DNA from 3 places in the Streptomyces sp. BJ20 genome. Region 3 is predicted to be linked to each of the others. Evidence: riboswitches for the same ligand, from Rfam matches in the RefSeq annotation. Region 3 holds a riboswitch; each other region holds the start of a gene.

Region 1 (3,190 bases), 1.0 Mb from region 3:
CGACGGGGTGCTCGGAGGCGCCCCCGACCAGCTCACGCACCAGGGCGTACTGGGCGTGGTTGGTGTCCTGGTACTCGTCGACCAGGACGTGCCGGAAGCGGCGGCGGTAGTGCTCGGCGACGTCGGGGAAGGCACGGAGCAGATTGACCGTCGTCATGATCAGGTCGTCGAAGTCCAGCGCGTTCGCCTCGCGCAGCCGCGACTGGTAGAGCGCGTAGGCCTGGGCGAGGGTCTTCTCGAAACCGTCGCTCGCCTGGGCGGCGAAGTCCTCCTCGTCGATCAGCTCGTTCTTCAAGTTGCTGATCTTGGCGCTGAAGGACTTCGGCGGGAAGCGCTTGGGGTCGAGGTCCAGGTCGCGGCAGACGAGCGCCATCAGACGCTTGGAGTCGGCGGCGTCGTAGATCGAGAAGGACGACGTGAAGCCGAGCTTCTTGGACTCGCGTCGCAGGATGCGGACGCACGCGCTGTGGAAGGTCATGACCCACATCGCGTTCGCCCGGGGCCCGACGAGCTGCTCGACGCGCTCCTTCATCTCGCCCGCGGCCTTGTTGGTGAAGGTGATCGCGAGGATCTGGCCGGGGTGGACGTCCCGCTCGGCGAGCAGGTAGGCGATGCGGTGGGTGAGCACGCGGGTCTTGCCGGACCCGGCTCCGGCGACGATGAGCAGGGGGGAGCCGGAGTGCACGACCGCGGCGCGCTGGTTGTCGTTCAGCCCTTCCAGCAGCGCGGCGGAGTCGATCACCGGGCGCGGGGCGCCGTCCCGGTAGTAGGTGTCCCGCTCCGGGGGCACGTCGAACTTCCCGCCGAACAGGTCGTCCGGGAGAGGCTCCGGGGCGTGCTCGTCCTCGGGTGGCGGCGGGGGCTCGTCCGCCGGGCCGCGCTGGGCCTGGAGGTCCGCCAGGAAGCTGTCGTCAAAGAGGCTGCTCATCGCTCTCCGAGTCTAGGGTGCTCCACCGACAACCCGGGGCCGCCCCGGAAACATCCGCCCGCCCCTCCCGGAGGCGCCACGGCGGGCACCCTCCACGGTCGGCGCCTCACCCTGCGTGACGCCCACAGGAAGGTCACGAAAATGTATCGGGCATATCACCCATCAACCTTCACAAGGGCCACACCAGTTGGCTACCGTGCGGTCCGGGCCGCTCGTCCCCCGCCGGCGAACCTCGCCGGGCCGCGCGGCCTCCGCCGAGTCCGTCTCTGTCCGCCGTGGCAGCCGGAGCCGGGGACCCACCGAGACATGGGGTGAATCGGCCCACTCCCTCAGGGAAGCGGCCGTAGGGCAACCCTTCCGAACCACCCGCCCGAACCCGACAGCTAACCCGGTAGGCGGAGCACTGGAAGGAGTCGCCTCCCTTGGCGTCGCACCGCAAGTCGCGCACCCCGGGCACGCGCGTGGCAGGCATACGCACCCCGGCCCTCGCCACGGCCGCGCTCACCTCCGTGGCCCTGCTCTCCCAGACCGCCGAGGCCGCTCCCGTCGAGGACCGGCCGAGCCTGGAGGAGGTCGAGAAGAAGGTCGGCGACCTCTACCGCCAGGCCGAGTCGGCGACCGAGAAGTACAACGCTGCCAAGGAGAAGACGGGCAAGCAGCGCAAGCGCGTCGACACCCTCCTCGACGACGTGGCGAAGCGCACACAGAAGCTGAACGAGGCCCGCTCGGAGCTGGGCTCCTACGCCGCCGCCCAGTACCGCACCGGCGCGGGCATGCCGGACACCGCGACGTTCCTGCTCGCGGAGACGCCGCAGGACATCTTCGACCAGCGTCAGGTGCTGGACCGGATGACCGGCCGCCAGAAGGCGGCGGTGGACGACTACGTCACCCAGCAGACCGAGACGATGAAGAAGCGGCAGGAGGCCACCGAGAGCCTCCGCACGCTCACCGAGACGCAGGGCGACCTGAAGACGGCCAAGGCCACGGTCCAGAAGAAGCTCGCCGACGCGCGCGAACTGCTGTCGAAGCTGACCGCGGAGGAGAAGGCGCGGCTCGCCGCGATCGAGAAGCGCAAGCAGGAGGAGGCCGCCCGCAAGGCCGCGGAGCTGGCCTGGCAGCAGGCGGAGCAGGAGCAGGCCCGCGAGGAGGCCGCGCAGCAGGGCGGCGGCACCTCGGAGGGCTCCGGGTCGACCGGCTCGACCGAGACCCCGCCGGCCGACTCGTCGTACGGCACCAAGGCGGAGAAGGCCATCGCCTTCGCCCGCGCGCAGATCGGCAAGCCGTACGTCTGGGGTGCGACCGGTCCCGGATCCTACGACTGCTCGGGGCTGACCCAGGCCGCATGGAAGGCCGCCGCCGTCTCCCTGCCGCGCACCACCTACGACCAGGTGAACGCGGGCACCACCGTCCCGGTGTCCCAGGCCCAGCCCGGCGACCTGGTCTTCTTCTACGACGACGTCACCCACGTGGGCATCTACATCGGCAACGGCATGATGATCCACGCCCCGAAGCCGGGCACGTACGTCCGCGAGGAGTCGATCTACTACGACGGCGACTCCGCGATCCACAGCATCGTCCGCCCGGCCTGACGGGCCTCTCGACGCGCGGACGCGGAACCGCCGACCGGGCCGGTGACGGCTCGGCCGGCGGTTCCGTGCCGACGGCGGTGCCCGGCGTCCCGGGACGCGAGCTCAGGTCCAGAGGACCGCGATGAAGACGTTCGCCACGGTCAGCAGGCCGACCAGGCCGAAGACGCCCTTGTCCACCTTCTCCTCGTCCCGCTTCACGTAGACCAGGCCCAGGATCACGATCAGCAGCGCCAGCTTCACGCCGATCTTGATGTGGTCGACGGAGTGGTCCTGAGCCTCGTTGAGGCCCACGAGGGCGACGCCTGTGACCAGCATCGTCAGCGCGCCGTGCAGCATCGCGGGGACGAAGCGGGCGGTGCCCGCGCCCATCGCCTTCATCTGGGTGAGGAAGCCGCCGAGCAGCGACGCGATGCCGATGATGTGCAGACCGACGAATATGTGGAGGAGTACGTCCATGAGGCCGGAGCCTAGCCAGGGGCGTTCCCTAGCATTCCGCCGCCCTCGCCTTTCCCACCTTCACCACATCGGTCATCACCCTGAGTGAGAACGCTGCACCACGCACGACTCAATGGTCACTTACGGTCACCCGACGGTCCGTGGACGACAGTTCCGCACAACCCGTATCCCGCGCCGCGCGGCCGGGCCTAGCGTCCTGCCCCAGGTGACCGGCTCC
Region 2 (3,190 bases), 4.9 Mb from region 3:
GCAGTTGACCCAGGACGACTGGGAGAACTACGGCGGCCTGGAGTACGCGCCCAGCGCCGACGCGGCCAGCCGCAACCAGCAGATCACCGTGGCCGAGAGAATCCTCGCCGACCAGGGCGTCGGCAAGTGGCGCGCCTGCGGCCTGCTCACGGGCCTGAACCAGGACACCGCGTCCCCGAACGTCGACCCGGGGGTCCCGACCGGCACGGACCGGGACGACACCCGGACCGGTGGGACGAGCACCCCGTCCGGTTCGCCGGAATCCGGCGCTTCGTCCTCTTCTCCCTCCCCGTCGGCCACGTCGGGTTCATTCGATTCGTCCGATGAGGCGAAGGGTGACGCGGACGCTGGTGCCTCCCCGTCCGTCTCCGCCTCCCCCGAAAGTGATGAGTCGGACAAGTCCGAACAGAGTACCGGTTCTTCGGTCGTCACCGAGTCCGAGGACAGCGGTCCGGGCCGCCATCGCGGCCCCAGCGCGCAGGAGGACGAGGCCGCCGACGCCGGGACCCCGTCGTCCGGCCGGCACGCCTCGCCCTCCGCGGACACGCCCGCGGGCATCGCCGACGACCGCTACACCGTCCAGGGCGGGGACAGCCTGACCTCCATCGCCGACTCCCTTGCCCTGACCGGCGGATGGACGGCGCTCTATGTCGAGAACCAGCAGGTCATCGGCGACGACCCGGACCTCATCCTGCCTGGCCAGCGGCTCCTGGTGGACACCGGAACCGCCGAATAGCGGCGGGAAACGGGCGGCCGAAGGCGCCTGTGGGCGACGGCAGTTGACGGAGCGATAAGGGCTGAATGTCCGTAATAAGGACTGTGAGAGATAGGTCTCAGAGGCCCTGATCATCTTTGATATTCCACCGATCGCGTGCTTACGGTCGTGACCGCTCGCCATCGCGGGCCCCGGCTGCCGCCACGCCGAATCCTGCCAGTGGCAGCACGGGAACAGTCGTCGCGTCATGCGCCGTAGGCAGGAGCGGGGGACCCAGGTAAGTGCCGCGACCGGACGGTTGACGTCCGGTTCGGCTCGGGGTGAAGCCGCGTCCCGGGAGGGGCGTGGCCGGGCAACTCAACCGGCCCGAACCCGACAGCTCACCTCGTAGGCGTCGGTGAGGGGATCCATCCATGCTGTTTTCCGGCAAGGGCAAGCACCGTCGTCCGTCCAAGGCCACTCGCGCCATCGCCATCGCCGGTGTCACCGGCGCCGCCGTCGCCGGCCCGCTGATGGCGTCCGGCACCGCCTCCGCGGCCACCGCGTCCGAGTGGGACGCCGTCGCCCAGTGCGAGTCCGGCGGCAACTGGTCCATCAACACCGGCAACGGCTACTACGGCGGCCTGCAGTTCTCCGCCTCCACCTGGGCCGGCTACGGCGGCACCCAGTACGCCGCCACCGCGGACCAGGCCACCAAGGCCCAGCAGATCGAGATCGCCGAGAAGGTCCTCGCGGGCCAGGGCAAGGGCGCCTGGCCGGTCTGCGGCACCGGCCTGTCCAACGCCGCCTACGACGGCGGCTCCGCCGAGGGCTCCTCGCAGGAGTCCGGCTCCACCGAGTCGCGTGAGAGCGAGCAGAAGGCCTCCCGCTCCGCCGAGCGCCCGGCCGCTCCGAAGGCGGAGAAGAAGGCCGAGAAGAAGACCGTCACCACCCCGACCGGCAAGAAGGTCGAGAAGGGCGACGGCGAGTACAAGGTCGTCAAGGGCGACACCCTCAGCTCCATCGCCGCCGAGCACGACGTCAAGGGCGGCTGGGCGAAGCTGTTCGAGCTGAACGACGACATCGTCGACGACGCCGACCTCATCTACCCGGGTCAGCAGCTGCACCTGAAGTAAGGGCGGACCGCCAGGTCCCTCCCCGTCTCCACGGGCTCCCCGCCCCGGTGCGTTTCTTCCCCCGTGCGCACCGGGGCGGGGTCATGTCCGGACGCATTCCGGTCACGGTTTCCCGAACCGGCTTTGTTCCGTTCGGAAACAATTTACTCTCGGTTCTGTCCATGAGGCGGGCGGCGAGATGGCCGATCGCCCGGAGCCGGTTAGGCTCGGACCCGCAGGGCCCCCGCGGCCCCGCTCACCCGCGTCACATCCCAAGAAGGAGATGCTCGTGCCGTCCATCGACGTCGTCGTAGCCCGGGAAATCCTGGACTCCCGAGGCAATCCCACGGTCGAGGTCGAGGTCGGCCTCGACGACGGCAGCACGGGTCGTGCCGCCGTCCCGTCCGGCGCCTCCACCGGCGCCTTCGAGGCCATCGAACTCCGTGACGGCGACGCCGGCCGTTACCTGGGCAAGGGCGTCGAGAAGGCCGTGCTGGCCGTCATCGAGCAGATCGGCCCGGAGCTCGTCGGCTACGACGCCACCGAGCAGCGCCTGATCGACCAGGCGATGTTCGACCTGGACGCCACCGACAACAAGGGCTCCCTCGGCGCCAACGCCATCCTCGGCGTCTCGCTCGCCGTCGCGCACGCCGCCTCCGAGGCCAGCGACCTGCCGCTGTTCCGCTACCTGGGCGGCCCGAACGCGCACCTGCTGCCGGTGCCGATGATGAACATCCTGAACGGCGGCTCGCACGCCGACTCCAACGTGGACATCCAGGAGTTCATGATCGCCCCCATCGGCGCGGAGTCCTTCTCCGAGGCGCTGCGCTGGGGCGCCGAGGTCTACCACACCCTCAAGAAGGTGCTGAAGGGCAAGGGCCTGGCAACCGGTCTCGGCGACGAGGGCGGCTTCGCCCCGAACCTCGGCTCCAACCGCGAGGCCCTCGACCTCATCCTCGAGGCGATCAAGGAAGCCGGCTACACCCCCGGCGAGCAGATCGCCCTGGCCCTCGACGTGGCCGCCTCCGAGTTCTACAAGGACGGCGTCTACACCTTCGAGGGCAAGGAGCGCACGGCCGCCGAGATGACCGAGTACTACGCGGAGCTCGTCGCCGCGTACCCGCTCGTGTCCATCGAGGACCCGCTGTTCGAGGACGACTGGGAGGGCTGGAAGGCTCTCACCGCCCAGCTCGGGGACAAGGTGCAGATCGTCGGCGACGACCTCTTCGTCACCAACCCCGAGCGCCTGGCCCGCGGCATCGAGGAGGGCGCCGCCAACGCCCTGCTGGTGAAGGTCAACCAGATCGGCTCGCTGACCGAGACCCTGGACGCCGTCGAGCTGGCCCAGCGCAACGGCTTCAAGTGCATGATGTCCCACCGC
Region 3 (3,190 bases):
TTCCTCACACGGTCCGTGCGGACGGCTCGGTCGGCGCCGGAGCCGAACCGCAGCCGGTGTCCGGCGTTCGCCTGCTCGGTGTGCAGCGCCGTGAGCGACCGCGCCCGCTCGCCGTCGCCGCGCGCCACGGCGTCCGCTATCGCGCCGTGCTCCGCCCAGTACGCGACCGGGTCGGGCGGCCCGTCGACCGCGTACATCCAGGCGATCTTGTGCCTGAGCTGGGTCAGCATCGACGTCAGGGCCGGGCTGCCGGAGGCCTGGGCGAGCGTCTCGTGGAACCAGCCGCCCAGTGAGCGCAGGTCGTCGCTGTTGCCCTGACGTGCGCGTTCCTGCCCCAGCCTGACCAGGCCGCGCAGCACCTTGAGATGGGCGTCGGTGCGCCGCTGGGCCGCCCGGGAGGCACCCAGGGGCTCCAGGAGCTGGCGCATCTCCAGCAGGTCGGCGGCCTCCTGCTCGGTGGGCTCGGCCACGCACGCGCCCGCGTGCCGCCGGGTCACCACGAACCCCTCGGCCTCCAGGGTGCGCAGCGCCTCACGGACGGGGACGCGGGAGACTCCGTAACGGCGGGCGAGCAGTTCCTCGGTGAGCCGGCCCCCGCGCTCGTAGACACCGGCGACGATGTCGTCCCGGATCGCCGTGCACACCGAGTGCGCGGGAATACGCATGACCGACCTCCGGCTTAATCCCCGTGAAACGCCGACGATTGACGTCCGTTCGTGACTCTATTGCAATCGACGACAATTTCCGACGGCGGACCGGAATCCATACATAATTTTTGGACAGGCGGCGCCCGCGCGGAAGGGTTCGAAAACGGCGAAAGCCCCGGCTCGTGGGAGCCGGGGCCGTGGAGGCGGGAGGGTGCGCCTCAGATGTTCACGCCGTGCGACCGGAGGTAGGAGACCGGGTCGAGGTCGGAGCCGTACTCGGCGGACATGCGCGCCTCGAAGTGCAGGTGGGCGCCGGTGACGTTGCCCGTGGCGCCGGACAGGCCGATCTGCTGGCCGGCGGTGACCTCCTGCCCCGCCGACACGGAGACGGACGACAGGTGCGCGTACTGGGTGTACGTGCCGTCGTGCATCTTGATGACGACCTGGTTGCCGTACGCGCCGCCCCAGCCGGCCTCGACGACCGTGCCGACGCCGACCGACTGGACGGGGGTGCCGCTCGCGGCGTGGAAGTCGATCCCGGTGTGGCTGCCGGACGACCAGATGGCGCCGCCGCTCTGATAGGCCGTCGAGACGTACGAGCCGGGGATCGGTGAGACGAAGGTGTTGAGGCGCTTGCGCTCCGCCTCACGCGCGGCGCGCTCCTTCTCGGCGCGGGCCTTCTCGGCCTCCTCGACCGCGCGTTCGCGGGCCGCCTCCTCGGCGGCCTTGCGCGCGGCCTCCTGGGCCGCCACGCGGGCGGCCTCGTGCTGGGCGGCGGCCTGGGCGTCGACGCGGTCGGCGACCACGTCGCCGAGGGTGACGACGGGGGTGAGGCCGGTCTGTGCCGCGGCCGGTTCGGCGGCGAGCGCGGGGGCCGCGAGGGAGCCGACGACGCCGGTGCCCGCGAGGGCCGCGACGCCCGCGACGCGGGCGGTGCCGCGCTGGACGCGGCTGGGACGACGGTGCTTCCCGGTGGCGCGGGTGAACGCCATGTACAGGCTGGTCCTTTCCTTCCCTCTCGCCTACCGGGTTAGCTGACGGGTTCGGAGCAGGAAGGTCTCCTACGGACCCCCTCGCGACACGCGCGGGCGTCCGATTCACCCCAGGGACTTCGTGTGGGTCCCCGGCTCCCCTGGCTCGCGCCGTACGGGGACTCGGCGATGACTGTCCGGTGCCGCGGATGCGGCGCACTGCCCGACGAACAGCCCGGACGAAACTAAGCGGGTCATCTCACAATCCTCAAACGAATCCCGGGTTTTGTAGCGCATCCCACAGGGCAGACAGGCAACCTCCGCCCCAATTCGGGCATAAGGGAGCCCCGGTGACGTTCCCGCCACCGGGGCCCTTCGCGTGCGCGTGTGCCGCTGCGGCCTACTCGGCCGTGACGACGGTGACTTCGCCGATCCCGAGCGCCTCCACGGGCGCCTTGATCTGCGCGGCGTCGCCGACGAGCACGGTCACCAGACGGTCCACCGGGAAGGCGTTCACGACGGCCGCCGTGGCCTCCACGGTGCCGGTCGCGGCCAACTGCCGGTACAGGTCGGCCTGGTAGTGGTCCGGCAGATGCTGCTCGACCTGGTCGGCCAGCGTGCTCGCGACGGCCGCGGCCGTCTCGTACTTGAGCGGCGCCACGCCCACCAGGTTCTGCACGGCGACGTCACGCTCCTCGTCGGTGAGGCCCTCGGCGGCCAGCGTGCGCAGCACGGTCCACAGGTCGTCCAGCGCGGGCCCGGTGTTGGGGGTGTCGACCGAGCCGCTGACGGCCAGCATCGACGCGCCCGTGCCGTCGGGGGCCGAGCGCAGCACCTGGCCGAACGCCCGTACGCCGTAGGTGTAGCCCTTCTCCTCGCGCAGGACGCGGTCCAGACGGGAGGTCAGGGTGCCGCCGAGGCAGTACGTGCCGAGCACCTGCGCGGGCCACACGCGGTCATGGCGGTCCGGGCCGGTACGGCCGATCAGCAGCTGCGTCTGCACGGCGCCGGGACGGTCCACGATGACGACGCGGCCGGTGTCGTCCGCGACCACGGGCGGGACGGGCCGCGGCTGCGCCTGGGAACCCGTCCAGGCGCCCAGGGTGTCGGCGAGCAGCGCGTCCAGGTCGACGCCGGTGAGGTCGCCCACCACCACGGCGGTCGCCGTGGCCGGGCGGACGTGCTTCTCGTAGAACCCGCGCACGGCCGCGGAGTCGATGCGCGCGACGGTCTCCTCGGTGCCCTGACGCGGGCGGGACATGCGCGCGCTCGCCGGGAACAGCTCCTTGGCGAGCTCCTTCGCGGCGCGGCGGGACGGGTTCGCCAGCTCGTGCGGGATCTCGTCGAGGCGGTTGCGGACCAGCCGCTCGATCTCGCTGTCGGCGAAGGCGGGCGCGCGCAGGGCGTCGGCCACCAGTCCGAGCCCCTTGGCGAGCCGCGAGGCGGGCACCTCCAGGCTGAGGCGGACGCCGGGGTGGTCGGCGTGCGCGTCGAGGGTGGCGCCGCAGCGCTCCAGCTCGGCGGCGAACTCCTCGGCGGAGTGCTTGTCGGTGCCCTCGGAGAAGGCGCGCG

The links. Region 3 has a riboswitch for cyclic di-AMP ahead of MTR79_RS08290 (M23 family metallopeptidase). Riboswitches for the same ligand answer to the same signal wherever they lie in the genome.
Positions count from the first base shown of each region.
Region 1: linked by a shared signal. The riboswitch ahead of MTR79_RS03755 (C40 family peptidase) and the one ahead of MTR79_RS08290 (M23 family metallopeptidase) in region 3 are both predicted to bind cyclic di-AMP.
Region 2: linked by a shared signal. The riboswitch ahead of MTR79_RS30095 (transglycosylase family protein) and the one ahead of MTR79_RS08290 (M23 family metallopeptidase) in region 3 are both predicted to bind cyclic di-AMP.

Region 1 covers NZ_CP094918.1:777,593-780,782, reverse strand. The annotation lists gene pcrA (DNA helicase PcrA) at 1-928, opposite strand, end outside; cyclic di-AMP (ydaO/yuaA leader) riboswitch at 1,171-1,343, shown strand; gene MTR79_RS03755 (C40 family peptidase) at 1,351-2,517, shown strand; gene MTR79_RS03750 (hypothetical protein) at 2,620-2,973, opposite strand.
Region 2 covers NZ_CP094918.1:6,705,217-6,708,406, reverse strand. The annotation lists gene MTR79_RS30100 (transglycosylase family protein) at 1-736, shown strand, start outside; cyclic di-AMP (ydaO/yuaA leader) riboswitch at 956-1,124, shown strand; gene MTR79_RS30095 (transglycosylase family protein) at 1,129-1,830, shown strand; gene eno (phosphopyruvate hydratase) at 2,099-3,190, shown strand, end outside.
Region 3 covers NZ_CP094918.1:1,793,168-1,796,357, reverse strand. The annotation lists gene MTR79_RS08295 (GntR family transcriptional regulator) at 1-665, opposite strand, end outside; gene MTR79_RS08290 (M23 family metallopeptidase) at 866-1,639, opposite strand; cyclic di-AMP (ydaO/yuaA leader) riboswitch at 1,652-1,817, opposite strand; gene MTR79_RS08285 (pitrilysin family protein) at 2,019-3,190, opposite strand, start outside.